Regions from separate parts of the Oerskovia sp. USHLN155 genome, predicted to be linked through region 4. Evidence: riboswitches for the same ligand, from Rfam matches in the RefSeq annotation. Region 4 holds a riboswitch; each other region holds the start of a gene.
The links. Region 4 has a riboswitch for S-adenosylmethionine ahead of WFH32_RS07055 (NADPH-dependent FMN reductase). Riboswitches for the same ligand answer to the same signal wherever they lie in the genome.
Positions count from the first base shown of each region.

Region 1: another riboswitch for S-adenosylmethionine. It lies ahead of WFH32_RS18745 (methylenetetrahydrofolate reductase); the one in region 4 lies ahead of WFH32_RS07055 (NADPH-dependent FMN reductase).
Region 2: another riboswitch for S-adenosylmethionine. It lies ahead of WFH32_RS14510 (hypothetical protein); the one in region 4 lies ahead of WFH32_RS07055 (NADPH-dependent FMN reductase).
Region 3: another riboswitch for S-adenosylmethionine. It lies ahead of WFH32_RS04215 (ABC transporter substrate-binding protein); the one in region 4 lies ahead of WFH32_RS07055 (NADPH-dependent FMN reductase).

Region 1 covers NZ_JBBCXG010000016.1:26,685-33,691, forward strand. Annotated here, with positions in the region: gene WFH32_RS18725 (DUF2630 family protein) at 85-333, shown strand; gene WFH32_RS18730 (hypothetical protein) at 430-639, shown strand; gene WFH32_RS18735 (hypothetical protein) at 733-1,317, opposite strand; gene metE (5-methyltetrahydropteroyltriglutamate--homocysteine S-methyltransferase) at 1,466-3,820, opposite strand; gene WFH32_RS18745 (methylenetetrahydrofolate reductase) at 3,841-4,890, opposite strand; SAM riboswitch class I at 5,003-5,105, opposite strand; gene WFH32_RS18750 (Abi family protein) at 5,350-6,933, opposite strand.
Region 2 covers NZ_JBBCXG010000009.1:157,492-164,498, forward strand. Annotated here, with positions in the region: gene WFH32_RS14490 (branched-chain amino acid ABC transporter substrate-binding protein) at 1-673, opposite strand, end outside; gene WFH32_RS14495 (aldo/keto reductase) at 995-1,846, opposite strand; gene WFH32_RS14500 (polysaccharide deacetylase family protein) at 2,059-3,603, shown strand; gene WFH32_RS14505 (cold-shock protein) at 3,786-3,989, shown strand; SAM riboswitch class IV at 4,118-4,229, shown strand; gene WFH32_RS14510 (hypothetical protein) at 4,335-4,709, shown strand; gene WFH32_RS14515 (hypothetical protein) at 4,839-5,546, shown strand; gene WFH32_RS14520 (TM0106 family RecB-like putative nuclease) at 5,611-7,007, opposite strand, start outside.
Region 3 covers NZ_JBBCXG010000002.1:285,325-292,331, reverse strand. Annotated here, with positions in the region: gene WFH32_RS04250 (NAD(P)H-dependent oxidoreductase) at 1-248, opposite strand, end outside; gene WFH32_RS04245 (TetR/AcrR family transcriptional regulator C-terminal domain-containing protein) at 316-936, shown strand; gene WFH32_RS04240 (dodecin family protein) at 1,068-1,274, shown strand; gene rplU (50S ribosomal protein L21) at 1,494-1,802, shown strand; gene rpmA (50S ribosomal protein L27) at 1,877-2,134, shown strand; gene obgE (GTPase ObgE) at 2,225-3,748, shown strand; gene proB (glutamate 5-kinase) at 3,994-5,136, shown strand; SAM riboswitch class IV at 5,301-5,412, shown strand; gene WFH32_RS04215 (ABC transporter substrate-binding protein) at 5,710-7,007, shown strand, end outside.
Region 4 covers NZ_JBBCXG010000004.1:156,829-163,835, forward strand. Annotated here, with positions in the region: gene WFH32_RS07040 (ABC transporter substrate-binding protein) at 1-506, opposite strand, end outside; gene WFH32_RS07045 (copper homeostasis protein CutC) at 793-1,551, opposite strand; gene gdhA (NADP-specific glutamate dehydrogenase) at 1,836-3,173, opposite strand; SAM riboswitch class IV at 3,402-3,511, shown strand; gene WFH32_RS07055 (NADPH-dependent FMN reductase) at 3,532-4,161, shown strand; gene WFH32_RS07060 (flavin reductase family protein) at 4,158-4,724, shown strand; gene WFH32_RS07065 (hypothetical protein) at 4,790-5,206, opposite strand; gene WFH32_RS07070 (LLM class flavin-dependent oxidoreductase) at 5,343-6,440, opposite strand; gene WFH32_RS07075 (LLM class flavin-dependent oxidoreductase) at 6,571-7,007, opposite strand, start outside.

The DNA of each region.
Region 1 (7,007 bases), on a different contig from region 4:
CACTTTTCGCGGCCTTCCGCTTGCGAGGGTGCGCGACGGGTGGCAACGCGCGCCCACGCGCCCGGTCGGTCGTACCGTGGAGGAATGGCTGAGGACCGAGGCATCCGGCAGTACATCGGCGACCTGGTGGCGGAGGAGCGCAGGCTGCGCGACGAGCTCGCCGACGGGGAGATCACCGCGTCCGAGGAGCACACGCGCCTGCGCGCGATCGAGACCGAGCTCGACCAGTGCTGGGACCTGCTGCGTCAGCGCGACGCCGCCCGCGAGTTCGGCAGCGACCCGGATGCTGCGTCGATCCGGGATGCCGGTACGGTGGAGCACTACCTGGACTGACGGCCTGACGCCTCGCGTTCGTGCCGTCGTCGGGAAGTCCCTCCCGCGGCACGCGGGAACAACGCGTGACCCCACGACCAGTACGGAGCGAAGAGCATGAGCAGCCAGACGACGCAGAGCAACGAGGCCACCGAGCGAGCCGGGGCCGTCGCCCGCTTCCTCGTGGCGATGGTCCTGTTCGTGGGCGGGATGGTCGCCTTCGGGTGGGCCTTCACGGTCGAGTCGAACCACGCGCTGATCTTCTCCGCCGGTCTCGTCATGGTCACCCTCGGCTGCTTCGTCCCGATGGCGGGCCGCGACCGCTGACGCGGAACGGCCGCACGGCCGCCGCACGACGAGAGGGGCCCCGCACCGATGGTGCGGGGCCCCTCTCGTCGTCGCGGACGACCTGTGTCCCTCTCAGGCGATGCGAGGGAGCTGCGCGAGCGCTGCCACGACCTCGATCGCGTCGGCCTTGCCCAGCAGGACCTTCTGCGCCATGAAGGCCTTCGTGGCCGTGCTCTCCTCGGGCAGGCTCGACCCCGCGAAGACCTCCATGAGGGCGCGTGCGTCGGCCTCGGGCAGCCGGAAGCTCACGACCTGCGTGAGGTTGCGCAGGATCGCGGTGCGCTCGGCCTCCGAGAACCCGAAGCGCAGCGTGAGGGAGCCCTGCTCGATCCGCGTGTACGCGTACGTGACGTCCGCGAACGGGCGCGCCGGACCGTCCCCGATGCGCAGCGTCCGGGCCGCGAGGTCGACCGTGACGGGCTTCGCCTCGCGCACCCAGTAGACGAGGAACGGGAGGATGATCGCGAGCACCGCGACGAGCGCGATGACGAGGAACAGCACGAAGCTCTCCTCGTCGCCGAACCGCAGGAAGGCGACGACCGTGAGCAGCGCCGCGGCCAGGAACGGGGAGACGACGGCGGTCAGGCGCATCTTCTTGCGCCCGTCCACCCAGAGCGGCAGGTCGGTCGTGGTCGGAGCGGGTGCTGCGGCGTGCATGGTTCCCCCATCGGGACGGGTGCCTCGCCCCATGGTGGAGCGATGACGTGCGCGCCGATGCTACTGGTGGAGGACCGTGGGGCGGAACGGGGAGAACTGCCCAGAGGGCGGTGGGCCTGAGCCCACCGCCCCCGGGGCGTCGCGACGATCAGCCGAGCTGGGCGCGCACCGCGTTCGTCGCCGAGACGAGGTTCTCGAGCGAGGCCACGGTCTCCTCGTAGCGGCGCGTCTTGAGGCCGCAGTCGGGGTTGACCCACACGAGGCGCGAGTCGATCGACTTCACGGCGAGCTCGAGCAGGTCGGTGACCTCCTCGGTCGACGGGACGCGCGGCGAGTGGATGTCGTACACGCCCGGGCCGATGCCGCGCGCGTAGCCGGCCTCGGCGAGCTCGGGCACGATCTCCATGCGCGAGCGCGCAGCCTCGACCGACGTCACGTCGGCGTCGAGACCGTCGATCGCGCCGATGACCTCACCGAACTCCGAGTAGCACAGGTGCGTGTGGATCTGCGTCTCGGCCACGACGCCCGCGGTCGCGAGGCGGAACGAGCTCACCGACCAGTCGAGGTACGCGGCCTGGTCGGCCTTGCGCAGCGGCAGGAGCTCGCGCAGCGCGGGCTCGTCGACCTGGATGATGCCGATGCCGGCGGCCTCGAGGTCCGCGATCTCGTCACGCAGCGCCAGGCCCACCTGGTTCGCCGTGTCGCCGAGCGGCTGGTCGTCGCGCACGAACGACCACGCGAGGATCGTGACCGGACCGGTCAGCATGCCCTTGACCGGCTTCTCGGTGAGCGAGGCCGTGAACGTCGACCAGTCGACCGTGATGGGCGCCGGACGCGTGACGTCGCCCCACAGGATCGGCGGGCGCACGCAGCGCGACCCGTACGACTGGACCCAGCCGTTCGCCGTGACCGCGAACCCGTCGAGGTTCTCCGCGAAGTACTGCACCATGTCGTTGCGCTCGGGCTCGCCGTGCACCAGGACGTCCAGGCCGATCTGCTCCTGGAGCTCGACGACGCGGCGGATCTCGTCCTGCATCGCGGTCGTGTAGTCCGTGTCGGACAGCTCACCCTTGACGTTGAGCGCGCGCGCCCGGCGGATCTCCGGGGTCTGCGGGAACGACCCGATGGTCGTGGTCGGCAGCAGCGGGAGGTTCAGCTTGGCCTGCTGGGCGGCCGCGCGCTCGGCGTAGTCGCCGCGCGAGAAGTCGCCCTCGGTGAGGGCCGCCGCACGCTCGCGCACCGCAGGCACGACGACGCCGCTCGCCACCGCGCGCGAGGCCACCGCCGCGCGGGACGCCTCGATCTGGTCGGCGACCGCGTCACGACCCTCGGTCAGCGCCCGGGCGAGGATCGCGACCTCGCCGACCTTCTGGTCCGCGAACGCGAGCCAGTCACGGAGGCGGGCGTCGATCGAGCCGTTCGTCCAGTCTTCGTCCTCGACGTCGTGCGGGACGTGCAGGAGCGAGGTCGACGTGCCGACCGTGACGGCGCCGGCGCCCAGGCCGGACAGCCCCTCGACCAGGGCGAGCTTCGCCGCGAGGTCGGCACGCCAGACGTTGTGGCCGTCGATCACGCCCGCGACGACGGTCTTGTCCGCCAGGCCCGGGACGGGGACCGCGGGGACAACGCCCTTGACGAGGTCGAGCGAGATCGCCTCGACGTCGGTCGCGGCCAGGAGCGCGAGGCCGTCGTGCTCACCCTGGAGCCCGCCGAACGGCGCGCCCACGAGGATCGCGGGGCGCTCGGAGCCCACCGCGAGCTCGGTCGCGAGCACGCGGTACGCCTCGGTGACCGCGGCGTGGACCTCGGCGGCCGGGACGTCGATCGAGTCGGACACGAGCGCGGGCTCGTCGAGCTGCACCCACGGTGCACCCGCCGCGGCCAGGGCGCGCAGCAGCTCGACGTACACGGGCAGGACGTCCGCGAGACGCGAGAGCGGGCTGAAGCCGGGCGCGCTGTCGTCGGCGGCCTTGGACAGCGCGAGGAAAGTCACGGGCCCGACGACGACGGGCCGGGTCACGACGCCCGCGTCCTTGGCCTCGACGAACTGGCGCACGACGCGGTCGTCCGCGAAGCGGAACGGCGTGGACTCGCTGATCTCGGGGACCAGGTAGTGGTAGTTCGTGTCGAACCACTTGGTCATCTCGAGCGGGGCGTCCTCACCGGCGCCGCGCGCGACGGTGAAGTAGCCCGCGAGGTCCAGCGCACCCTTCGCGTCGGTGAGCGACGCGAAGCGGGACGGGACCGCCCCGAGGAGAGCGACGACGTCGAGCACCTGGTCGTAGTAGGAGAACGAGCCGGGCACGGCGCCCGACGAGGCGTCGAGGCCCAGGTCGACGAGGCGCTTCGCTACGGCGACGCGCAGCGCCGAGGCCGTGGCCTCGAGCTCGTCGGCGGTGGTCCTGCCGGCCCAGAAGGACTCGACGGCCTTCTTGAGCTCGCGGCGCGGGCCGATGCGGGGGTAGCCGAGGACGGAACCGGAGGGGAACGTGGGTGCACTCATGATGATTACCTCTGAACTGGTCAGACCGATGCGCTGCCCAGGGCAGGCTCGGAGGAGGGAAGGGGAGTGCCGGAGACCCACGGCCCGCTGGCCAGGTCGGGGGTGCGGGACGAGACGCCGCTGGCGTCCCCCGCTGCCCCACCGCCGAGGTCGACTCCCTCGAGCAGGTCTAGAGCGGCTTGGTGCTTGTTGAAGGTGTAGATGTGGAGGCCGGGCGCGCCGGCCGCGAGGACCTGGCGGGCGAGCTCGACCGAGTGCCGGATGCCCAGCGCGTGGCGCGCGGCCGGGTCCGGTTCCGCCTCGAGGTCCTCGACGACGCCGCGCGGCGCGGGGACCCCCGTGAGCTCCTCGACGCGCGCGAGGCGGGCCGGGTCCGTCATGGGCAGGAGGCCCGCGAGGATCGGGATGGTCACCCCGGCGGCACGCGCCTCGGCGACGAAGTCGATGTAGGACGACGCCTCGTAGAAGAGCTGCGTGATCGCGAAGTCCGCACCGGCCTGCTGCTTCTGCCACAGGCGGCGCACCTCCTGGGTGCGGCTCGTCCCGGCGGCGAGGTTCCCGTCGGGGAACGTCGCGACCGCGATGGTCAGCGGGCGGGCCGCGCCGCGCAGCGCGACGCTCGGGCTCGCGGCGCAGCGCGCGGCCTCGACCTCACGCAGCAGCGCCACGAGCTCGGTGCTCGACCGCACGCCGTCCTCGGCGGGGCGCCAGTCCGGCTGGTCGCGCGGCGGGTCGCCCCGCAGGGCGAGGAAGCTGCGCACACCCGCGTCGAGGAAGTCCGTGATGACGTCCTCGACGTCCTCGCGCGAGGCACCCACGCAGGTCAGGTGCGCGATGGGCAGCACAGGCGTGCCGTGCAGCAGCTGGCTGATGACGCGGCGCGAGGTCTCGCGGTCCGTACCGGCCGCGCCGTAGGTGACCGACACGAAGTCGGGCGAGGTCGCGACGAGCCGGCGCGCGGTCTCCCAGAACTTGGGCGCGGCGTCGGGGCGGCGCGGGGGCATGAGCTCGAACGACACCGTGGGTCGCGGTGCCTCGTGCCCGAAGTGCCCCAGGTCGACGATGCTCATCGCGCGACCGCCACGAGAGGCGTGCTGGTGATGGCCACGGGGGCCGTGCGGGCGGCGCGTGGGACCCCGGTGCGGTGCGGGGTTGCGCAGGAAGATGCCTCGGTCATGAATCGCTCCATCGAACCTGGCTGTAGCACCCGTACCCGCGGGAGGCTTCCGTTGGGGGGTTGCTGCGGTGTCAACGAGCCAGGACTCTCGACCGCTCTGGATGGTGTTGCCGATCGTAGGGGGAATCCATGATCTGAGCCAATATCTGCTCGAAGCGTGAGACGCAGGGGTCCGGGGTGGTCGTTCAGGTCGGTCCGCGTTCCGTCCACGCTGTCGCAGGGTCGCTCCGTCGGTCCCCGCGTTCGCCCTTCCAACGTACGCCTGTTCACGCGTGGGCGGACTGGCGGTCGACCTCGTTCGATCTCCGCGCAGGTTTGCCGGCGCCGGGTGACTCACGCTGTCGAGTGCGGCTCAATGAATGATCGGCGACACAGGCTCAGACATCGTTGGCGCGTACGCGGATGAGTCAGCCATGAGCTGTACCGCGAAACTGGTCATGGCGTCAGTCTCCTCGATGATCTTCGTAAAGCACGCCTCGGTCACCGAGTTCAGCAGGTCGAGAGGTGACCGATAGGAGCCATCTGTGTGCCTAGGCAAACATGGGTGTGGTGTCTGCCACCAGTCGAGCAGGGCTGCCGTGACGTGCACGGATTGGGCGCCGACGCACTTGTCGCTAAGGAACTTGTTCACCTCTGCGAGCGCGTCAATGATCTTCCCGTCACGGAACTGGAATGCGGGATAGTACTTCGCCCCGCCGATCTCGACCTCGAGCACCACCCCAAAATGGCGATAGGTCTTCAGCAGCTGTCGCTGGGCCTTCTTCCTCGCGCGTCCCTCCTGCTCCGATGTCGGTGGCGTCCCGGTCGCCTCGAGTTCAGCGCCAACGAGCGCTGCGCGTGTGTTGGCGGCGGTGAGGCTCTCGGTCTGATCGAGCAAGTTCGCCGCCAGCATGGGCGCAGAGTCGATCCTGAAGCCGCGGTCCCAGACCGGATTTGATCTCCAATCGGTGGGGAAGCCCAGTTGACCCATCGAGAACCGAAGTCTTAGCGACCGAGACTCGATGAAGTCGACGAGATCGACTACATCGGTCCGACCTGGCGCGATGCTCAAGAGCAGATGGCGCATGATCAGGACCACGCCGTAGAGCTTGTTGTTGACTCCTGTGTCGGCGAGGCAAGCGAGGTGGGTGACGCCGACCTCCTTCCGTGCCTGCCCCGGAGCGTCGATCAGAACGTCAAACGTGCGATTCCACAGTCGACCGTAGTGTGCGCAGATATTCCGCACGTTCCGAAGGTTGTTGAGCCAGTTTGCAAGTGCCCCACGGTCCCCGTGACCGTCAGCGGTGTGGATCTGAAACCGTGCTGCGAGAATCTCTTGGTCGACCTGTGGCATTAAGGTATAGAGGTTGCTGAGTACCCCGAACGACATCACCTCGGTTGCGACCCAGATCGGGAGATGTGGCCCGTACTTCTCGCGGAAGTGCACGACGAACACGTCCCGGGCGCGTCGCTCGTGGCGCTCGTACTCCTCGAGCCATTCGCGATAGGCCGCAGTCGGTTCGGGAACCACACCGGGTTCGGGTTCGTGCACCGCTCCCAGAGTCTCCGGACACCTATGCGCGAACGTGCCGGCTCTGCCGAGCCTGTGGCCGATGAAGAACCGAAACGAGGTCTCGATCGAGCTGAGTATGTCGTTCAGGCGCGTACGGAGCTCGTGGTCAAAGTCGTAGAGGGCAACTACGTGCGAGAGGCTGGTCCCGTCGACGAACGAGTCGAGTCGGATCTCGCGCCCATCATCGTCGAACCGCGGTTCGGGAGGCGTCGGTCGTGCCCGATACAGATGCCAGTAGCCCGAGAGACGGTAGTACCCATAGCGCTCCAGGACGCCGGATGCGAAGGACGCTGTGCCGCAGTCCATCCCGCGCTCGCGTAGACGACGAGCCTGCTCCGGCACCGTCAGGAACGGCTTTGCGTAAGTGCTGTCCAGGCTCGTCACGTGCGCAATCTACTGGAGCAGGCACTGGAGTGGTAGAACGAAAAAGAACAGGCCCGCGTCTCATCTAGAGAAGC
Region 2 (7,007 bases), on a different contig from region 4:
CGCAGACCTTCTCGTACCCGAGCGTGTCCACCATGTACTTGGCGACCGCCGGGCCCTGGACCGCATCGTTCGCGAGACCGCGGAAGAACGTCTTCCAGCCGTTCTTGGTGATGTCGGGGTTGGTGGCCGACGCCGACAGCGACGGGAGGCCCGCCTGGCTGAAGACGTCGCCCGTCGCGGAGGTCTCGCCGGAGAACGCCGGGCCGAGGAGCGCGATGATGCTCGCGTCGCCGACGATCTGCGGGGCGACCTGGGTCGCCTTCTGCGGGTCGCCCTCGGTGTCGAACTCCTTGATCGTGACCTGGCAGCCTGCGTTCGCGGCGTTGAACGCGTCCACCGCGACCTTGGCGCCGTAGAGGATGTTCTGCCCGAGCGCCGCGTTGGGGCCGGTCAGAGCACCGGCCATGGCGATCGAGGTGCCCTCGGCACACTCGGCCGCGCCGTCGCCGGCCGGGTCGACGGGGTCGCCCGACGTCTCGACCGGGACCTCGGCCCCGTCGATGTCGATCTGGACGGACGGCACGATCTTGAGATCGGCCGACCCTGTCTCGCTCGACGTCTCCGTCGATCCTCCGTCGTCCCCCTGAGACTGGGTGCCGCATGCGGTGATGGCGAGGGTGGCTGCCAGCGCGAGAGCCAGTCCACCCGTCGTTCGACGTGCTGTGCGTTGCATTCCGAACCTCCGTGCGCCAGATCGCACCCGGGTGCTCAGAGACCTCGCACCCGCGGTGGATCACCTGAATATTCAGCACTGAATATCGTGCTGACGATGGCACAGGTCGGACGAGCGCGAAACCCCAGATGCACAATTGCAACCAGGGACTCACACGCGGCGAACCGGACAAGGCGCCCGTGGTCCCGGGCCCCCGGTCCGGCGACCTGAGTGCCTGGAACGTACGCGGGCGCCGTTACACGAGACTCCGTCCCTCGTTACGGCGCCGTCACGGGAACGTCTCGATCCGGCACAGGAGCGGCAGATGCCCGGCGAACCGGGTCAGGACGGGTACTGCGAGAACGCGGCCGTCGCGGGGTCGGAGCCGAGCCGGGCGTCGGAGTCGAGCGCGTCGATCGCCGCGACCTCGTCGGGCGAGAGCTCGAACCCGAACAGGTCGATGTTCGTCGCGAGCCGCTCGGGGTCCACCGACTTGGGGATCACGATCCGGTCGCTCTGGACGTGCCAGCGCAGGATCGCCTGGGCGGGCGTGACGCCGTGGGCGTCGGCGGCCGCGGCGACCGCGGGGTGGTCGAGGTCCGCTCCGCGGCCGAGCGGCGAGTACGCCTCGACCGCGATCCCGGCGGCCCGGGTCGCGGCCTGGGTCGCGCGCTGCTGGTAGGTCGGGTGGACCTCGATCTGGTTGACGGCCGGCACCACGTCGGTCTCGGCGAGCAGGCGCGCGAGGTGCTCGGGCAGGAAGTTGGAGACGCCGATCGCCCGCGCCGCGCCGTCGGCGTAGAGCTTCTCGAACGCCCGCCAGGTCTCGACGTAGAGGTCCTTGCTGGGGACGGGCCAGTGGACGAGGTAGAGGTCCACGACCTCGACGTCGAGCTCCTCCCGCGAGTCCTCGAACGCCTGCAGGGCCGACTCGTACCCCTGGTCGCCGTTGCGGAGCTTGGTCGTCACGAAGATCTCGTCGCGGCGCAGGCCGCTCGCGCGCAGCGCGGCACCCACGCCGGCCTCGTTGTAGTAGCCGGCCGCGGTGTCGATGTGCCGGTAGCCGGACTCGAGCGCCTGCTCGACGTTCTGCTGGGTCGCGTCGTCGGGCACCTTGAAGACGCCGAGCCCGACCTGCGGGACGGTGACGCCGTTGTTGAGGACGACGTCGGGAACCTGCGCGGGAGAGACCATCGTCCAGTTCTACCCCGGCGCGCACGGTGGGCACCACCCGTCCCTGCGACGGCGGACGGGCACGCGGGGGGAAGTCCCTCGGTGGCCGAGAGGTGAAGGCTGTGGAGCCCTTGCGACGACCGTGCACGAGGGTGCTGAAGACGACTGTGGCGCTGCTCTCATCCGCCGTGCCGGTCGCGACGCGCACCGGGTGCGGGTGGCACGGTGGTCTGGTGCCCCAGTCCCTTCCTCCGACCCACGACCAGACGCCGGGCGGCTCCGCTCCCGCGCGCCCGCGGAACCGTGCCGTCTGGGTCCTCGCCGTGCTCGTGCCGCTCCTGGTCGTCGCCGCAGGGGTCACGTTCTACCTGACGCGCGCCGCTGCGGACCCGTCCGGGGAGGCTTCCCCCACGGGCGCCCCGTCACCCACGCAGACCCCGGTCCCCGCCGAGCGGGTCGACCCGCCGGCGGTCCTGGACCCGGCCTCGGTCGAGAACCTCGAGATCCACCAGGAGTCGACCGCGGACGCCGGTGACGCGCGCTCGATCTCGACGGTCTCGATCCCTGGGGAGCGCTCCCTCTCGCACGCCTTCGGCCGGTTCGTCGACGCGACCGAGAAGGCGTACGACGCCGCGATCGACCCGGACGGGGTGGGCAACGAGCTCAACGTCGGGTGGGACCTGGTGCTCGCGCAGGGCGACGTGCTGGGGGTGCGTGCCACGACGTACGCCTTCACGGGCGGGGCGAACGGCGAGGTCGGCTCCCAGACGTTCTACACCGACCTCCCTCGCGCGACCACGACGTGGTCGTCGGACCTCTTCACGGCCGACGGACGCACGCAGGCCGCGCAGTGGGTCGACGCGGCGCTCGCCTCGGCCGGTCTGGGGTTCGACGAGCCGGTGCCCTCGTCGGAGGACACGTTCCGGGACGTGCGTCTCGGGCCCGACGGCGCCGCGACCCTGGTCTTCGCGCCCGGCCTGGTCTCTGCCCGCTCCGACGGAGAGCTGGCCGTGCGCATCGAGCCCGACGCGACCCGGACGGCCCTGTCCGCCGTCGGGAAGCAGATCGCGGACGTCGCGGCGAGCGGCGCCCCGTTCATGGGCATCGCACCGCCCCCCGTCGAGCCGCCGCCCGTGACCCCGCCCGTCGCGCCCGACCCGTCCGGCGCCCCCGACTGCTCGGTGCTGCGGTGCGTGGCCCTGACCTTCGACGACGGCCCGGGCAAGCACACGTCCCGACTGCTCGACACGCTCGCCGAGAAGCAGGTGAGGGCGACGTTCTTCCTCGTCGGCCGTTCCGTGAAGTCGCATCCCGACCTGGTCCGTCGCGAGGTCGCCGAGGGGCACGCGGTGGGCAACCACACCTGGTCCCACCCCGACCTCTCGAAGCTCGGCACCGACCAGATCACGGACGAGCTGACCTCGACGGCGGACGCGGTCGAGGCCGCGTCGGGCGTCCGACCGACGCTCGTTCGCCCTCCGTACGGCGCGACGAGCGACACTGTGACGAGTGTCCTCTCCCAGCGGAACGAGCCGGCGATCCTGTGGGACGTCGACACCGAGGACTGGAAGAACAAGGACACCGCCATGACGACCGAGCGGGCTCTCGCAGGCGTCCGACCTGGGGCGATCCTCCTGATGCACGACATCCACGGCTCCACCGTGGACGCCGTCCCGGGCATCGTGGACGGCCTGCGGGCCGCGGGCTACACGCTCGTGACGGTGCCCGATTTGCTCGGCCCTGGCCTGGTTGGCGGACACGCGTACTTCAATCGTTAGCATCAGGGCTAGCACAGTCGGAGTAACCCCTGTACCGTAGCCGGTGAGATTGCAGTGCCTCGCTTGTCCTTGCGCAACGGCCCCATGCCACCGCGAACCTTGTTACCCAAGAGTTGACGACGAACACCGTGATGTTCGGCTCCAGATCATGGAGCTGTTTGAAACTCTAGAAGGAGATCCCCATGGCATTGGGAACCGTGAAGTGGTTCAACGGCGAAAAGGGCTACGGCTTCATCGCACCTGAGGACGGCAGCGCCGACGTGTTCGCGCACTACTCCGCCATCCAGACGCAGGGCTTCCGCTCGCTCGAGGAGAACCAGCGCGTCGAGTTCGACGTGACGCAGGGCCCCAAGGGCCCGCAGGCGGAGAACATCCGCCCGCTCTGATCTCACTCGCCTCCGGGCGTAGCTGATCATTGAACGAGTGCCCCCGACCGTCTCGGTCGGGGGCACTCGTGCGTCCAGGACCAGGCACCCTGGTGCTCGGGCGGTGACGCCGTGGTAGAACTGAGAACGGTCCAGAGGACCAGCGAACCGCCCTCCGGCGTGCTGGTCCGGCAACCGCGCGACGCGCACGGTGCTCCCGGAGGAAGACCCGCCCCCACGACCGTGGGGGAAGAGCGAGGCCCGACGTCGTAGGGCGCCTCCTCGTGCCCCTCACCCGGGGACGGTCCCGGGTGGTTGTGCGCACGGGGGCGAGCTCCGCCGTCGGGCACGGAGAGAAGGAGCACCATGGCCGAGCGCGTCATGGAACGCCGGGCGACGGTCGTCGCCTGTCCCCCGCCCGCTGTGTGCGAACGGTTCGACACCGGGCACCTCCTGCACCCCGTCCACGAGCGCATGCTCCGCAACCGGCCCTGGGGTTGGCGCGAGGGCGTCGTGCTCGCGGTGCGGGCGCACGACGGCGGAGCCGAGGTCGTCGTCGAGTACGCGTCGGGCGAGGGGGCGTGCCGGGTGTGGCATCACACGCTGCTCGACGTCGGCCCCGGTGCCACCGTGCGGGTGCACGAGCAGTACCACGCGCTCGAGGTCGAGGGCCAGGGCCTCAACGTGCGGCTGCTCGGCGGGGTGGGCCCGACGCCGGAACCGGTGCGCTCTCCCCGCTGAGTGCGTTCCGGCCGCGACCCGCCGGGCGTCTCTCGGCCGCATCATGCACTCGGCGGAACGGGTGAGCCGGGCGCCGCGTTGGACCAGTGAGGGCGTCCGCCCTCGACGGTTCGACCAAAGGACACGCTCATGGGATTCCTCGACCGCCTCCTCGGCCGCACCCCGCAGGACGAGCGCTCACCCTACGGCTCGGCAGACCGCCCCGGCGCCCCTGCCTACGGCACCCCGCCCCCGGCCCCGACGGGCCCCGCACGCAGCGAGGACGACGTCGCGATCGACCGCTACCGCTACCTGCTGCGCACGGCTCCCCCCGAGGCCGTCGAGCAGGCGCACGCCGAGGCGTTCGAGCGGCTGACGCCGGAGCAGCGGCGCCGCGTGCTGGCCGAGCTCGGTGAGAACCTGCCGCCCGCCGAGCGCGCGACCTCCGACGACCCGCAGTCGCTCGCCCGCATGGCGACCCGCGCCGAGATGCGCAACCCCGGCACGCTCGAACGGTCGTTCGGCGGCCGGCAGGGCGGTCCGGGCGGTCCGGGCATGGGCTCGATGATCGGCTCGAGCATGCTCGGCACCATCGCGGGCGTCGTGATCGGCTCCGCGGTCGCCAACATGTTGTTCGGCCCGATGTTCGGTGACCCGACCGCGGACTTCGCCGGCGACGGCGGGACCTCGGGCGAGGGCGACCCCGGCGCGACCGAGACGGGCGGCGAGACGGACCCGGGAGCCGGCGACACGGGGGCCGGAGACACTGGTGGCGGGGACGTCACCGAGGCGGGCGGCGACTTCGGCGGCTTCGGGGACTTCGGTGGCGGCGACTTCGGCGGCTTCGGCGACTTCTGAGTCCAACGCCTGAGTGCGGAGCACTCGTCGCCGAGAGCCCCGAACGACGACGAGTACTCCGCACTCAGCGGAGCGGGGCCACGCCCGACCGACACAGCCCGATGAACGCGCCCAGCTCGGCGAGCTCCTCGGGATGGTTCGGGAGGTAGTCCGTGAGCCGGGGCGAACGGACCACGACGGCGCACCACTGGCCGCGCGAGACCGCGACGTTGACCCGGTTGCGCGAGAGCAGGAACTCCATGCCGCGCGGCACGTCCTCGCGGGCCGAGGCCGTCATCGAGACGATCGCGACGGGCGCCTCCTTGCCCTGGAACTTGTCGACCGTGCCCACCCGCACGTCGCCCAGCCCCGCGGCCTGGAGCGCGTGGCGCACGGTCCACACCTGCGCGTTGTAGGGGGCCACGACGACGAAGTCGTCCTCCGTGAGGGCGCGTGAGGCACGTGCGGCGCCGTCCGACCCACCGGGCCCTCCCGGGTACCACGTCGTCCCGAGCAGCGCCTTGACCTGCCGCACCACCTCCTGGGCCTCCTCGACCGAGGACACCGCGTTGCCCGCGTGCTCGACCTCGACGACGTGCACACCGGGCTCGACGCCCACGAGGAGCCGCTCGCCCGCAGCGGCCTCGGCGTGCAGCAGGCCCTCGTACGCGAGCTCGGACACGGCGTCGCACAGCGCGGGGTGCATGCGCCACGAGCGGGCCAGGAAGTAGCCGAACTCGGGCGGCAGCACGTCGTGGCCGCCGCCCGCACGGGTCAGCCACCCGAGCGCCGACTGGTCGACGGGCTCGGGGTGCTGCCCCTGCGAGACCTGCGGGAGCTGCTGCGGGTCGCCGAGCAGCAGGAGCCGCTGCGCGGCCCGGGAGACCGCGATGGTGTTGGCGAGCGAGAACTGCCCGGCCTCGTCGATCACGAGCAGGTCGAGCTCGCCGTCGCCGAACCGTTCGGCGTGCGCGAAGTCCCACGCGGTCCCGCCGACGACGCAGGGCCCCTCGGCGACGAAGGCCGCGGTCTGCGGGGAGTCGACGAGGCGCCAGGGCACGAGCCGCGAGCCCTCGGGCAGGGAGGCCGCCGCGACGTCGTCGGGCAGGGGTCCCCCGTCCCGCCCCACCTTCGACACGTCGCGGCCCTTGGGACCCGAGGCCTTCTTGCCCACGCGGTCCGCGGGCACGCCACCCTTGGTGATGACCCCCGCGAGGACGTTCTCCACGACGTCGTGCGACTGCGCGACGACGCCCACGCGCCACCCCTCGGCCACGAGCCGGCCGACGACCTTCGACGCGAGGTGGGTCTTGCCCGTGCCGGGCGGCCCCTGGACACCGAGGTAGGAGCCGTCGAGGTCCCGTACGGCGTCGGTCACGGCGTCGATGTACCGCTCGGGGCCGTCGCCCAGGACGGGCAGCGGAGCGCCGGACACCGTGCGCGGCGGGCGACGGCGGAGCAGGTCGAGCGCGGGGTGGTCCG
Region 3 (7,007 bases), on a different contig from region 4:
GCCCGGGGGTCGACGGTCCGTCCTTCGCGCCACGCGCCCAGGTCTGCGCGTCGGACCACGGGGTCGAAGTCGTCGAGGTCGAGGTCGATCACGTCGACGTCGTGCCCGGCGCTCGTCGCACCGCGGATCGCCGCGGCGGCGAGCGCCCGGCTGTAGCTGCCCTCGTAGGGGTGGTCGATCACGATCAGGACGCGCACCGGAGTCTCCTTAACGTTGTTCAATCTAACAACGTTAGAGTTGCTGAACATTGTTAAGGTGTCAAGGTGAGGGCGTGCGGCCGACCCGTGGCCGCCGACGATCCGAGGAGGTCGGGCGATGGCCGAGCGGCTGGACCGGGAGCGTGTCGTGCGCGCGGCGCTCGCGCTGCTCGACGAGGTCGGTCTCGACGGGCTGACCCTGCGCAGGCTCGCCCAGGACCTCGGCGTCAAGGCGCCCGCGCTCTACTGGCACTTCGCGAGCAAGGCCGACCTGCTCCACGAGATGGCCGCCACCATGCTGCGCGACCTCGTCGACGGCGAGGCCTGGGACGAGGCGACCGTTGCCGGGTCGCCCTGGCAGGACTGCGTGCGCGACTCCGCGACGAACCTGCGCCGCATGCTGCTCGCGCACCGCGACGGCGCGCGCGTCTTCAGTGGCACCCTCGTCACGGACGAGGCGCTGCGCGACGCGGTCGAGGTCCCGCTGGGCATCCTCGCGTCCGCAGGCTTCGCGCCCGACGACGCCGCGCGCGCCTGGGGGACCGTGCTCAGCTTCGTCCTGGGTTTCGTCGTCGAGGAGCAGGCGGTCGGTGGTGCGGGCGCTGACGACGTCGACGGTGTCGGAGGTGTCGGAGGTGTCGGAGGTGTCGGTGATGCTGACGGCGCCCGCGGCTTCGACGAGCGGTTCGGGTTCGGCGCCGACGTGATCGTCGCGGGGCTCGCGGCGCGGCTGCGCTGACGTCGAGCGGCGCTTCGGCACGGCCGACGCACGGCTCGGCGGCCGCGCACTGGCGCGCCGACGCCCCGCGGGGGATCGTGGAGGGGTGCGCGGACGCGACGAGGCGTCCGCCCTGGACGGCGGAGGACGTCATGAGCGGCTCGGTAGCGCGCATCACCCAGATCAGTGCACGGTCCGACGTGAGCTTCGACGACGCGGTGAAGACCGGGATCGAGAGGGCGAGCGAGACGCTGCGCAACCTCACGGGCGCGTGGGTCAAGGAGCAGAAGGTCGAGGTCAGGGACGGGAAGATCGTCGCCTGGCAGGTGGCGCTCGAGGTCACCTTCGTCCTCGACTGACGGAGGTCCGGGCGGGCGCGTCGGCTTGACCCGTGGAGGGGAGGGCGGCTATTTGACCCTGCCTCCGAGATTCCCGTACCCTTGAACGTCGGTGCGCTCGGTGCGCACTGGTCCCGTGTGCCCATGGTCCGGTCGCACTCGCACGCCACGGTGTGTTGAGTCCTGCCAAGACGACCAGACATGGCGAGCACGCCAAGACTAGAAGAGATGAGCAACAACGTGGTGTACGCGATCGTCAAGGCCGGTGGCCGCCAGGAGAAGGTGTCCGTCGGCGATATCGTCGTCGTCGACCGTCTGTCGGCTGGTGCCGGACAGTCCGTCGAGCTTCCTGCGATCCTGCTGGTGGACGGGGAGAAGGTGACCCACGACGCTGCGGCGCTCGCGAAGGTCAAGGTCACTGCTGAGGTCGTCCGGGACGAAAAGGGCCCGAAGATCACGATCCTCAAGTACAAGAACAAGACCGGCTACCGCAAGCGCCAGGGTCACCGTCAGCAGCTGACCCGCCTCAAGGTCACCGGCATCAAGTGACTTCCTCGGTGGCTCGTGAGGGCCGCCGCAGGTGATCCCACCCCCTCTTCTTCCAGCACGAAAGCAGGTTCGACATGGCACACAAGAAGGGCGCGAGCTCCTCGCGCAACGGTCGTGACTCCAACGCCCAGCGCCTCGGCGTGAAGCGCTTCGGTGGCCAGGTCGTCAGCGCCGGCGAGATCATCGTCCGCCAGCGCGGCACCCACTTCCACCCGGGCAACAACGTCGGTCGCGGTGGCGACGACACGCTGTTCGCCCTGACCGCCGGTGCGGTCCAGTTCGGTACGCGCCGCGGGCGCAAGGTCGTCGACATCGTCTCGGCCGAGGCCTGATCCACGACGCAGCACGCTTGACAGGAGGGGCGCACCGACGCGGTGCGCCCCTCCTGGTGTTCTTCCCCCCTGCTTGAGAGGACCATTTCCATGGCCACGTTCGTCGACCGCGTCGTCCTGCACGCCTCCGGCGGTGACGGCGGCAACGGTTGCGCCTCCATCCGCCGGGAGAAGTTCAAGCCGCTCGCCGGCCCTGACGGCGGCAACGGGGGTGATGGTGGGACCGTGCGGATCGTCGTCGACTCCCAGACCACGACGCTCCTCGAGTTCCACCACTCGCCGCACCGCCACGCGACCTCCGGCACCCAGGGCATGGGCGACCACCGCGCGGGCGCCAACGGCGGGGACCTGATCCTGCGCGTGCCCGACGGCACCGTGATCAAGGACACGGACGGCAACGTCCTGGCCGACCTCGTCGGCGAGGGTGCCGAGTACGTCGCCGCCGCCGGTGGCCGGGGTGGCCTCGGCAACGCCGCGCTCGCCTCCCAGCGCCGCAAGGCGCCCGGCTTCGCGCTGCTCGGCGAGCCCGGCGAGGAGGCCGACTTCGTCCTCGAGGTCAAGTCGATCGCCGACGTCGCGCTCGTCGGTTTCCCGAGCGCCGGCAAGTCCTCGCTCGTCGCCGCGATCTCCGCGGCCCGGCCCAAGATCGCCGACTACCCGTTCACGACCCTCGTCCCCAACCTGGGCGTGGTCCAGGCGGGCGACTCGCGCTACACGGTCGCCGACGTCCCCGGCCTCATCCCCGGCGCGAGCCAGGGCAAGGGGCTCGGCCTCGAGTTCCTGCGCCACATCGAGCGCACCGCCGTGATCGTGCACGTGCTCGACTGCGCGACGCTCGAGCCCGGTCGTGACCCGATCTCCGACCTCGAGGCGCTCGAGGCCGAGCTCGACGCCTACGCGGGCGACCTCGACATCGAAGGGGCCCGGCTCCCGCTCAACGAGCGCCCGCGCCTCGTGGTGCTCAACAAGATCGACGTGCCCGAGGCCCGCGAGCTCGCCGAGCTCGTGCGCCCCGACCTCGAGGCCCGCGGCCTGCGCGTCTTCGAGATCTCGACCGCGAGCCACGAGGGCCTGCGCCCCCTGACGTTCGCGCTCGCCGAGCTCGTCGACCAGGCTCGCCGTGACGCCCCGGCTCCCGCGCCGGCGCGCACGATCCTGCGCCCCAAGGCTGTCGACGACGCGGGCTTCACCGTGACCCGCAAGGGTGGCGCCGAGACCGGCTTCTACTACGAGGTCCGCGGCTCCAAGCCCGAGCGCTGGGTCCGCCAGACCGACTTCTCGAACGACGAGGCCGTGGGCTACCTCGCGGACCGTCTCGCACGCCTCGGCGTCGAGGAGAAGCTCTTCAAGGCCGGTGCCGTCGCGGGCGACGAGGTACGCATCGGTTCGGACAAGAACGCTGTCGTGTTCGACTGGGAGCCCACGCTCATCACGGGCTCCGAGCTCCTCGGCGGCCCGCGCGGCTCCGACCTGCGGCTCGAGGACACCTCCCGCCCCACGCGCTCGGACAAGCGTCGCGAGTACACCGAGCGCATGGACGCCAAGGCCGAGGCCCGTGCCGAGCTGTGGACCGAGCGCGAGTCCGGTCACTGGACGGACCCCGACCAGGACTGACCCCGTACGGGTCGACGGGTCGTCGACATCGCACGTCCGCCCACAGGGCGGGTACGGCCCTCGGGTCGTGCCCGCCCTGCGGCGTCCCCGGGTGGTGCCGACCCTGCGGGCGGGCGAGACGAGCGCCCGGAGGGGAGCGGCGTCGTCGGGCCGGCGGGGGAGCAGGTGCCCACGCCCTCCCACCGTGAGGTGTCACACGCTGAAACGGCGCCCCGTCCGGGCGCCCGGCGCGGGATGATGAGCCCGTGAATGCGCTCTCCGCACGCTCCCAGGTCGCCACGGCCCACCGGGTCGTCGTCAAGATCGGCTCCTCCTCCCTCACCGGACCGGACGGGCACCTCAGCGTCCCTGCCCTCCACGCGCTCGTCGACGTGATCGCGGCCCGCCACGCAGCGGGCGGGCAGGTCGTGCTCGTGACGTCGGGGGCGATCGCCGCGGGGATCGGACCGCTCGGCCTGAGCGCACGACCTCGCGACCTCGCGACGGCCCAGGCCGCGGCCTCGGTGGGCCAGGGCCTCCTCGTCGCCCGCTACGCCCAGGCGTTCGCCGAGTACGGCATCCGCGTGGGCCAGGTGCTCCTCACGGCCGAGGACACCATCCGCCGCGGGCACTACCGCAACGCGCAGCGCTCGCTCGAGCGTCTGCTGGACCTGGGGATCGTGCCGGTCGTCAACGAGAACGACGCGGTCGCGACGGACGAGATCCGCTTCGGTGACAACGACCGCCTCGCTGCCCTGGTCTCGCACCTGGTCCGCGCCGACGCGATGGTCCTGCTGACCGACGTCGACGGCCTGTACGACGGGCCGCCCTCGCGCCCCGGCACCCAGCGGATCCGCGAGGTCCGGTCCGCGCTCGACCTCGAGGGCATCGAGGTCACCGGCCGCGGCAGCTCGATCGGGACGGGCGGCATGCTCACCAAGCTCGAGTCGGTGCGCATCGCGACGGGCTCGGGCATCCCGGTCGTCCTGACCAAGGCCGCGCACGCCGAGGGCGCCCTCGCGGGGCGCGAGGTCGGGACGTGGTTCGCGGTGACCGGCAAGCGCACGACGCGCCGGCGCCTGTGGCTTGCGCACGCCGCCCGCACGCGCGGGCGCCTCGAGCTCGACGAGGGAGCGGTCACCGCGGTCCTGGGCGGACGCGCGTCGCTGCTGCCCGCGGGCGTGGTCGGCGTCACGGGCGACTTCGACGCCGGCGACCCCGTCGAGCTCGTCGCGCCCGACGGGCGCGTGATCGCGCGCGGCCTCGTCGCGTTCGACTCGAGCGACATCCCGGACCTGCTCGGGCGTTCGACGCACGAGCTGCGCGACAGGCTGGGCGAGGGGTACGACCGGGAGATCGTGCACCGCGACGACCTCGTGCTCGTGGGGCGCAAGCGCAAGGCGTCCTGAGCGCGGCTCGTCGCGGCCGACGCGCCCCTCGCGCGCCCCCTGACGGGGCCCGCCGACCCCGACCCGGGTCGACGGGCCCCGTCTCGCGCTCCCGGCGTCTCAATGCGTGGGACGGCGCTCTCACCCCTTGACTCCTCGCCCCCGGGAGGCTTTCCTGTGCGGCAGGTGAAGAGCGCCAGCGCCAAGACCCGGCTCGCTGGCCAGCAACCCTTCGACGTGACGGGGTGCTCCGGGTGGTACCTGACCGCGACCCGTCGGGCGCGGTAAGCACACGGAGGAACGGGCGATGCGCGCACTCGGGACGGAACAGGAGCACGACCGCAGGGCGGTGTGCCGCCTCGGCGGAGCCAGACCCCTCGCGCCCTGTTGTCGCTGACACGTTGCTGAACCCCCGCTGCACCTGACGCACGGCCGACACCCCGCGTCCCCCCTCCGCCGTCCCCTCGACGGCTCCCCACCGCCGCTCGCCGTGAGCCCGGCGTCGATCCGACGCACCCACGGTCCGTCGGCGACCCCTCAGCGCCCCGGCACTGCCGGTCCGACGGCGCGCACGACCGAAGGAGCACCTCTCGCATGTCCCTCTCGACCTGGCCCTCGGGCCCCGGCGGCCGTACGGCCCCGTCCCGCCGCGCGCTCGCCGCGGCCTCCCTCGCCGCGACGGCGCTCCTGCTCGGGGCGTGCGGCACCGGTGGCGGCAGCACGGCGGACGGCACGTCCCCCGGTCCGACGGCGGAGCCCGTCCCGGGCGGCAACCTCACCTTCGCGGTCACGGTCGACTCGCACTGCATCGACCCGCAGCAGGTCGGGAACAACGACGCGATCGCCTCGGCCCGTCAGACCGTGGCCTCGCTCACCGCGCAGGACCCGGACACGGGGGAGATCCTGCCGTGGCTCGCCGAGAGCTGGGAGGTCGACGCGGACGCGACGAGCTTCACGTTCACGCTCCGGGAGGGGCCGACGTTCGCCGACGGCACGCCGATCGACGCGGCCGCCGTCAAGACGAACTTCGACAAGATCGTCGAGCTCGGGGCAGCGGCCTCGCTCGGCTCGGCCTACCTCGTCGGGTACGAGGGGACCACGGTCGTGGACCCCCGCACCGTGCGGGTCGACTTCTCAGCCCCCAGCGCTCAGTTCCTCCAGGCGTCCTCGACCTTCTCGCTCGGTCTGCTCTCGCCCGCGTCCGCCGCGCTCAGCGTCGAGGACCGGTGCGCCGGGAAGTTCGTGGGCTCCGGGCCGTTCGCGGTGAAGTCGTACACGTTCGACCAGGAGGTCGTGCTCGAGAAGGTCGCCGGCTACGACTGGGCCTCCGGGGCCGACGACCACACGGGTGAGGCGTACCTCGACACCGTGACCGTGAAGTTCGTGCCCGAGGCCAGCGTGCGGACCGGCAGCCTGCTCTCGGGCCAGATCGACGCGACCGCGGCCATCAGCACGGTCGACCTGCCGCAGTTCGACGGCAACGGCTTCTGGCTCGCGTACCGGGCGAACCCGGGCGTCGTCTTCAACCTCTTCCCCAACGAGTCGCGACCGCTCGCCGCCGACCCCGCAGTGCGGCAGGCGATCAGCAAGGGCATCGACCGCGAGGAGATCGCTGCGACCCTGCTGACCCCGCAGGACGAGCCCGCGACGAGCGTGCTGTCGCACTCGACCCCGCTGTGGGCCGACGTCTCGGACGACCTGGCGTACGACCCGGACGGTGCGGAAGAGCTCCTCGACGACGCCGGCTGGGTCAAGGGTGCCGACGGCGTGCGGGTCAAGGACGGACAGCGGCTGTCCACCACCGTCACGTTCTGGCAGGTGGCCGAGCCGCTCGAGCTCGTCCAGCAGCAGCTCGCGAAGATCGGTGTGGACCTCCAGCTCAAGCAGGTCAC
Region 4 (7,007 bases):
AGCTGGACCTCGGACGTGAACTGGGGCGAGTTGAACGTCCACTTCACGGTCGTGGCGTCGACGGCCTCGACCGAGGTGATGAAGTCGCGCTTGGTCGCCTCGTTCGTCTGCGAGTAGACGACGTCGTCGACCGTGAAGTCCTCGCCGTCCGTCCACTTGACGCCCTCGCGGATCTTCACCGTGAGGGAGAGACCGTCCTCGGACCACTCGAAGGACTCGCCGAGGCGAGGCTCCGGGGCGCCAGCCTGCGCCTTGTTGTAGTAGAAGAGCGGCTCGTAGATCGCGCCGTTCGCCGCGTGCAGCGGGTTCGGGGAGTAGGGGTTGAAGTTCGCGACCACGGGGGTCTGCGTGCCGGCCCACACGTTCAGGACACGACCCGCGTCGCCGCCGCCCCCCTCGGACTTCTCGCCACCGGAGCTGGAGCAGCCGGCCGCGAACATCGTCACACCGGTCACCAGGGCAACCGTCGTGAGCAGGCGCTTGCGCGCCACGCTTCGAATCATCATTGGTCCTCTCGAGTCGTCAACGCGTCGTCACGCTGATCGGCCGCTCGCCACCGTGCGAGCTCGTGGCAGGAACACTAACGAATCCCGGACGGGCTTCCGACCAATACAACAGGAAAGTTACCTAAATGAAATCTCGCCGACTCCCGAGAGCCCAGAAACCGCTAGATCCTGCGGGTTCGGGCCGGCATCCACGAGCAGCAATCGATGCGCAGTGCACAACGAACGCCCCACGGAGGGCGCGCTCCTGAGCGCGCGGCCTCCGTGGGAACGCTCCGACACGTGCCTCCTAGAGGCTCGCGAGAGCCTCGTCGACCGCGTCCCGCGCCGCGCGCGCGACGTCCAGGTCCGTGACGTCGTAGCCGGACCCGCCCCCGCCACCGGGGCCGCCGTCGTCGGACAGCGTGCGCTTGGCCGAGAGGTGGACCGCGTCCACCCCGGCCGCCACGAGCGCCCCCACGTCCTGCGGGCGCACTCCCCCGCCCGCCTGGAGCTGGACGCGCCCCGCGGAGTGACGCGCCATCTCCCGCAGCCGGTCGACCCCGTCGATGCTGCTCGGGGCGCCGCCCGAGGTGAGGACACGCGTGACACCCAGGTCCGCGAGGAGGTCGAGCGCCGACGTGACGTCCTCGACCACGTCGATCGCCCGGTGGAACGTCACGTCGCGCCCGCTCGCGGCCGCGACGAGAGCACGCACCGCGTCCGCGTCGACCAGCCCGTCGGCCGTGAGGGCACCGATCACGACCCCGGAAGCCCCTGCCGCCACCGCCGCGCGGACGTCGCGCACCTGCACGTCGAGCTCTGCCGCGCTGAACACGAACCCGCCCGGGCGCGGCCGGACCAGAGGGTGCACCTCGACGGGCACCCCGTCCCCCGCCACCTCGGCCGCAGCGGCGACCGCGGCCTCGACGAGCCCGACGCTCGGCGTCAGCCCACCCGTCGCCCCGAGCGCCGCGCACAGCTCGACGCGGCGCGCCCCGACCTGTGCGGCGATCCGCACGCCGTCGGTGTCCTGGACTGCGATCTCGAGGGCGACCTCGCGTGCCATGTGGGGATGCTCCTTGGGTCGGGGTCGGCACGCCGCAGCGCACCCGTGTCAGCGGTCAGCGTAGACCCGACGCCGTCACGCGCGCCCCGTGCGCCCGTGCCCCGTGCGCCCGAGAAGCGCCGAGAAGCCCCGACCTCCCGGAACGACGACGGGAGCGGCGCCCTCCGCGCACCGCGAGGCGCACGGGGCGCACCGCTCCCGTCGGTCGGCCGGGCCGCCCAGGGACCCAGGGACCCAGGGACCCAGGGACCCAGGGACCCAGGGACCCAGGGACCCATGGTCCGTCAGATGACGCCCAGCGAGATCATCGCGTCGGCGACCTTGGTGAAGCCCGCGATGTTCGCGCCCAGGACGTAGTTGCCCGGTGCGCCGTACTCGTCGGCGGTCTCCTCGCAGCGCGAGTGGATGCCCTCCATGATGTGCGCGAGGCGCTCCTCGGTGTACTCGAACGTCCATGCGTCCCGTGAGGCGTTCTGCTGCATCTCGAGGGCCGAGGTCGCGACGCCGCCCGCGTTCGCCGCCTTGCCGGGGGCGAAGAGCACGCCGGCGTCCTGCAGGAGCGAGACCGCGCCCGGGGTCGTGGGCATGTTGGCGCCCTCCGCGACCGCGACGACGCCGTTCGCGACGAGCTGCTTCGCGTCCTGCTCGCTCAGCTCGTTCTGGGTGGCGCACGGCAGCGCGACCGTCGCGGGGACGTCCCAGATGCTGCCGCCCGTCACGAGGCGTGCCCCGGGGCGACGCTCGACGTAGTCGGCCACGCGCCCGCGCTCGACCTCCTTGATCTGGCGGAGCAGGTCGACGTCCACGCCGGCCTCGTCGACCACGTAGCCCGACGAGTCGGAGAAGGACACGACGTTCGCGCCGAGCTGCTGAGCCTTCTGGATCGCGTAGGTCGCGACGTTCCCCGAGCCGGAGACGACGACGCGCTGGCCGTCGAAGGTCTGGCCCTTGGTGCGCAGCATGTGGTCGGCGAAGAACACCGTGCCGAAGCCCGTGGCCTCGGTACGCACGAGGGATCCGCCCCAGCTGATGCCCTTGCCCGTGAGGACGCCGGACTCGTAGCGGTTCGTGATGCGCTTGTACTGACCGAACAGGTAGCCGATCTCGCGGCCGCCCACGCCGATGTCGCCCGCGGGGACGTCCGTGTACTCGCCGATGTGGCGGTAGAGCTCGGTCATGAACGACTGGCAGAAGCGCATGACCTCGCCGTCGGACTTGCCGCGCGGGTCGAAGTCCGAGCCGCCCTTGCCGCCGCCGATGGGCATGCCGGTGAGCGAGTTCTTGAAGATCTGCTCGAACCCGAGGAACTTGACGATCCCGAGGTACACCGAGGGGTGGAAGCGGAGGCCGCCCTTGAACGGGCCGAGGGCCGAGTTGAACTCGACGCGGAAGCCGCGGTTGATCTGGACGTGGTTCTGGTCGTCGACCCACGGCACGCGGAAGATGATCTGGCGCTCGGGCTCGCAGATGCGCTCGAGCACGGCGGCGTCGACGTACTGGGGGTTCTTCTGGAGCACCGGCCCGAGCGAGTCGAAGACCTCGCGAACCGCCTGGTGGAACTCGACCTCACCAGGGTTGCGGGCGAGGACCTCGTCGAAGACGGACTGCAGACGACTATCCATGGAGTGCTCCTCGGCAGGGCGGGCTTTGAACCGCACCAGGTTACGTACTCGTAAACATCGCCGTACTCCCGTCCCACTCTGGGAGACGCCAGGCTCATGACCTGGGACGCCGCCCTTGCTCGGGGCAACAGTTCGAGGTCCCACCTCCGGAAACCTCCGTCCACCCTCTGAGAATTCTCGACCTGATCGGTGCAGATTCGCCCCTCCAGGTCTATACCCCTACCCAGAGGTCACGAGCACCAGCGCGAAGCCCCGGCTCGCTGGTCAGCAACCCCTTCACGACGGGGTGCTCCGGGAGATGACCTGGCCGCGCCGGCACGACGCGGCAAGCGTGCAGCACGACGACAGTGAGGAAGCGATGACCCAGCACCCCGCAGCACCCCGCCCGACGCAGACCGACGACCCACGACCGGCCGTGGTAACCCTGGTCGGCAACCCGCGGCCCGGTTCACGGACCTTGACCGCCGCCCGGACGGTCGCGGCCCGCGTCGCCGACCACCTGGGCCTCGCCCCGGCCGACCCGACCCCGGCCACGATCGACCTCGCCGAGATCGCCACCGAGATCCTCGCCCCCGAGCACCCGCGCGCCGACACCGCGCGGGACATCGCCGCGAGCGCCGCGGTCCTGGTCGTCGCGACGCCCGTCTACAAGGGCTCGTACACCGGGCTGCTCAAGGCGTTCCTCGACCTCTACGGCCCCGACGGCCTGGCCGGGGTCGTGGCCGTCCCGGTCGTGGTGTCGGGCAACCCCGCGCACGCTCTCGCGGGCGAGGTGCACCTGCGCCCGCTCCTCGTCGAGCTCGGCGCGACGGTCCCCGCGCGCACGCTCACCCTCCTGGACTCCCGGCTGGGCGAGGCCGATCTCACGAGCACCGTCGACGCCTGGCTCGACCACGCGGGAGGGCCCTTGCTGCGGGCGGCGAGCGCCGCCGTCGGGCAGGAGACCACCCACCGGACCGCCCCCGAGCTCGCCGAGGTGACCCGATGACCGCCGAACCCACGACCCGCTCCGACGTCGCCGGACTCGCCGGGCTCGAGGCCCTGCTCCACGAGCAGGACGAGCCGCAGCTCAGCGCCGACGCCTACAAGGCCGTGTTCCGGCAGCACCCCGCGGGTGTCGCGGTCGTCGCGCTCGAGCACGAGGGCCGCCCCGTGGGCTTCACGGCGACGTCGGTCATCTCGGTCTCGGCCGCGCCGCCACTGCTCGCGTTCTCGCTCGCGTCGACGTCGTCGTCGTGGCCCGCGATCTCGGCGGCCCGCACGGTCACGGTCAACTTCCTCAGCGCCGACCAGGACGACGTGTCGGCGCGCTTCGCGACGAGCGGGATCGACCGCTTCGCGGCTGGCGGCTGGTCTCCCCTCGAGTCCGGGGAACCCGTGATCGACGGCGCGCTGTCGTGGGTGCGCGGCCGCATCATCCAGCGCACGCCGGTGGGCGACAGCTACCTGGTCTCGCTGCGCGCGCTCGCGTCGGGGACCCGGGCGGACGCGACACCGCTGGTCTACCACGACCGGTCGTACCACCGGATCGGGGACCACTCGGCTCTCTGAGCCGCACGGACCGGGGCCCGACGGCGGAGCGCGCCGCCGTCGGGCCCCTCACCCGTGCTGCCGGGTCACCAGCTCCACCCGCGCGCGCTGAGCTCGAGCTCCTCGCGCAGCCGCTCGTCCTCGTCGCTGCGCAGGCCCGCACGCAGCGGGGCGGCCTCGACGTCGAGCCCGCTGAGCCGGCACGCCTCGCGCAGCAGCGCGTCGTACGCACCCTGCGCCGCGAGGTAGTGGTGGGCGCGGGCGTAGACGTCCGGGTCGGCCTCGACCGCGCGCAGCTCGTCGGCGAGCCGCCCGAGGCGGATCTGGAGCGCGAGCGCCACGAGAGGATCGGGTGCCCGACGGCGCCGCTCCCGCAGGGTGGTCCGGTGCGGTCCGAGCGGTGGCAGGGCATCCGCGGAGGGCCGGTCGACGCGCACCATGAACCAGGCGATGGCGGCGACCAGGGCCGCGCCCACCGCGCCGGAGATCACGAGGAGCCACATCGTCGGAGCCTTCTTCCGTGCCCGTGCCCGGCGCACGCGAGGGCCTGCCGGACACTTCCAGCCTAGGCCGAGCGGGAACGCTCCGCCAGGGTGGCGGCCCTGCCCGGCCGGCCCCTCGCAGGCTCGCCCGTCGGGCCTACCGCGCCGTGAACCCCTTGGCCCGGCGGGCGTCGGCGGGCCCCCAGAGGTCGGTCTTGACCTCGGCCCTGACCAGCGGCACGACCTCCTCCGCGAACCGGCGCAGCACGTCGTCCTGCCGGGCGGGCTCCAGGAGGTGGTTGATCGAGACCGACTGGAGGTCGTGCCCGTAGCTCTGGTGGTAGTCGAGGATCTTCTCGGCCACGCGCTCGGGAGAACCCACGAGGGCGGGGCCGCGCTCGACGGCCTCCTCGATGGTCCGGAAGCTCGTGACCTTGCCGACCGCGGACGGGTCGTGCTTGCGCAGGTCCGCGCGCGCGACCGCGCCCTCGTAGATGGGCCGGAACTCCTCGATCGCCTGCTCGGTGGTGTCGGCGAGGAACAGCCCGCCGGACCCCGACCCGACGAAACCGTACGCCGGGTCGTGCCCTGCGGCCGCGTACTGCTCGCGGTAGTGGTCGATCAGCACCTGGTAGCTCTCGCGGGGCTGGAGCGCGTTGGCGCTCACGATCGGGTCGCCCCACCTCGCGGCGAGCTCGACCGCGAACCGCGAGGTCGCGGACCCGTGCCAGATCCGGAACGCGCCGTCGTACGGGCGGGGCAGGGTCGTGGCGCCTCGCAGGTCCGGGCGGTGGCGGCCCTCCCAGTCGACCTCCTCGCCGCTCAGGAGCAGACGGAGCAGCTCGTAGTTCTCCTCGAGGTACTCGTACTGCTTCGCGAGGTCGAGGCCCAGCAGCGGGTACTGGAGGGCCTCGTTGCCCTTGCCGATGACCATCTCGAACCGACCCCGGCTGAGCTGGTCGATCGTCGCGTAGTCCTCGGCGACGCGGATCGGGTCGAGCAGGGACAGCACCGTCACGCCCGTGCTCAGCAGGATGCGCGACGTCCGGGCGGCGATCGCCCCGAGGATCACCGTCGGCGCCGAGGACAGCACGTCCCCCGCGTGCCGCTCCCCGACCGCGAACGCGTCGAGGCCGAGCTCCTCCGCCAGGACCGCTGTCTCGACGACCCGCTCGAGCCGGTCGGCCGCGGGGACCGCCTCGCCCGTGACGGGATGCGGCGGGTTGAAGACGATGTCGAGGACCTGAAAACGCACGGTGGGGGCTCCTTCTGGGGTGGGGGACGGTGCCGAGGTAGAGGGTTGGCGTCGAGGTAGAGGGCTCCGGACCTCTACCTCGACCAGAGCCCTCTACCTCGCGGAGGGGGTGGAGAGTGGGGAGCGGGGTTCAGGCCGCCTGGGTCTGCGCGGCCTCGGCGTCGCGCTTGGCGACCTCCTCGCGCACGATCGGGATGACGTAGCGGCCGAAGTCGGTCGCGTCGTCGAGCAGGTCGTAGCCACGAGCCGAGATGATGCGGACGCCCAGGTCGTAGTACGCGAGCAGGGCCTGCGCGACGGTCTCGGGCGTCCCGACGAGCGCGTTCGAGTTGCCCGCTCCCCCGGTGGCCCTCGCCGTCGCGGTCCACAGGGCCGTGTCGTACCGGTCGCCCTGCGCCGCGATCTCCAGGAGGCGCTGCGAGCCCGCGTTCTCGGGCTTGTCGATCGGGTGGCGACGGCTCAGCACGCCCCCGGCCGCGGCCTTGCGCTCCTCGATCCGGTCGAGCACGCGGTGGGCCTTCTCCCAGGCGAGCTCCTCGGTGGCTCCGATGATCGGGCGGAACGCGG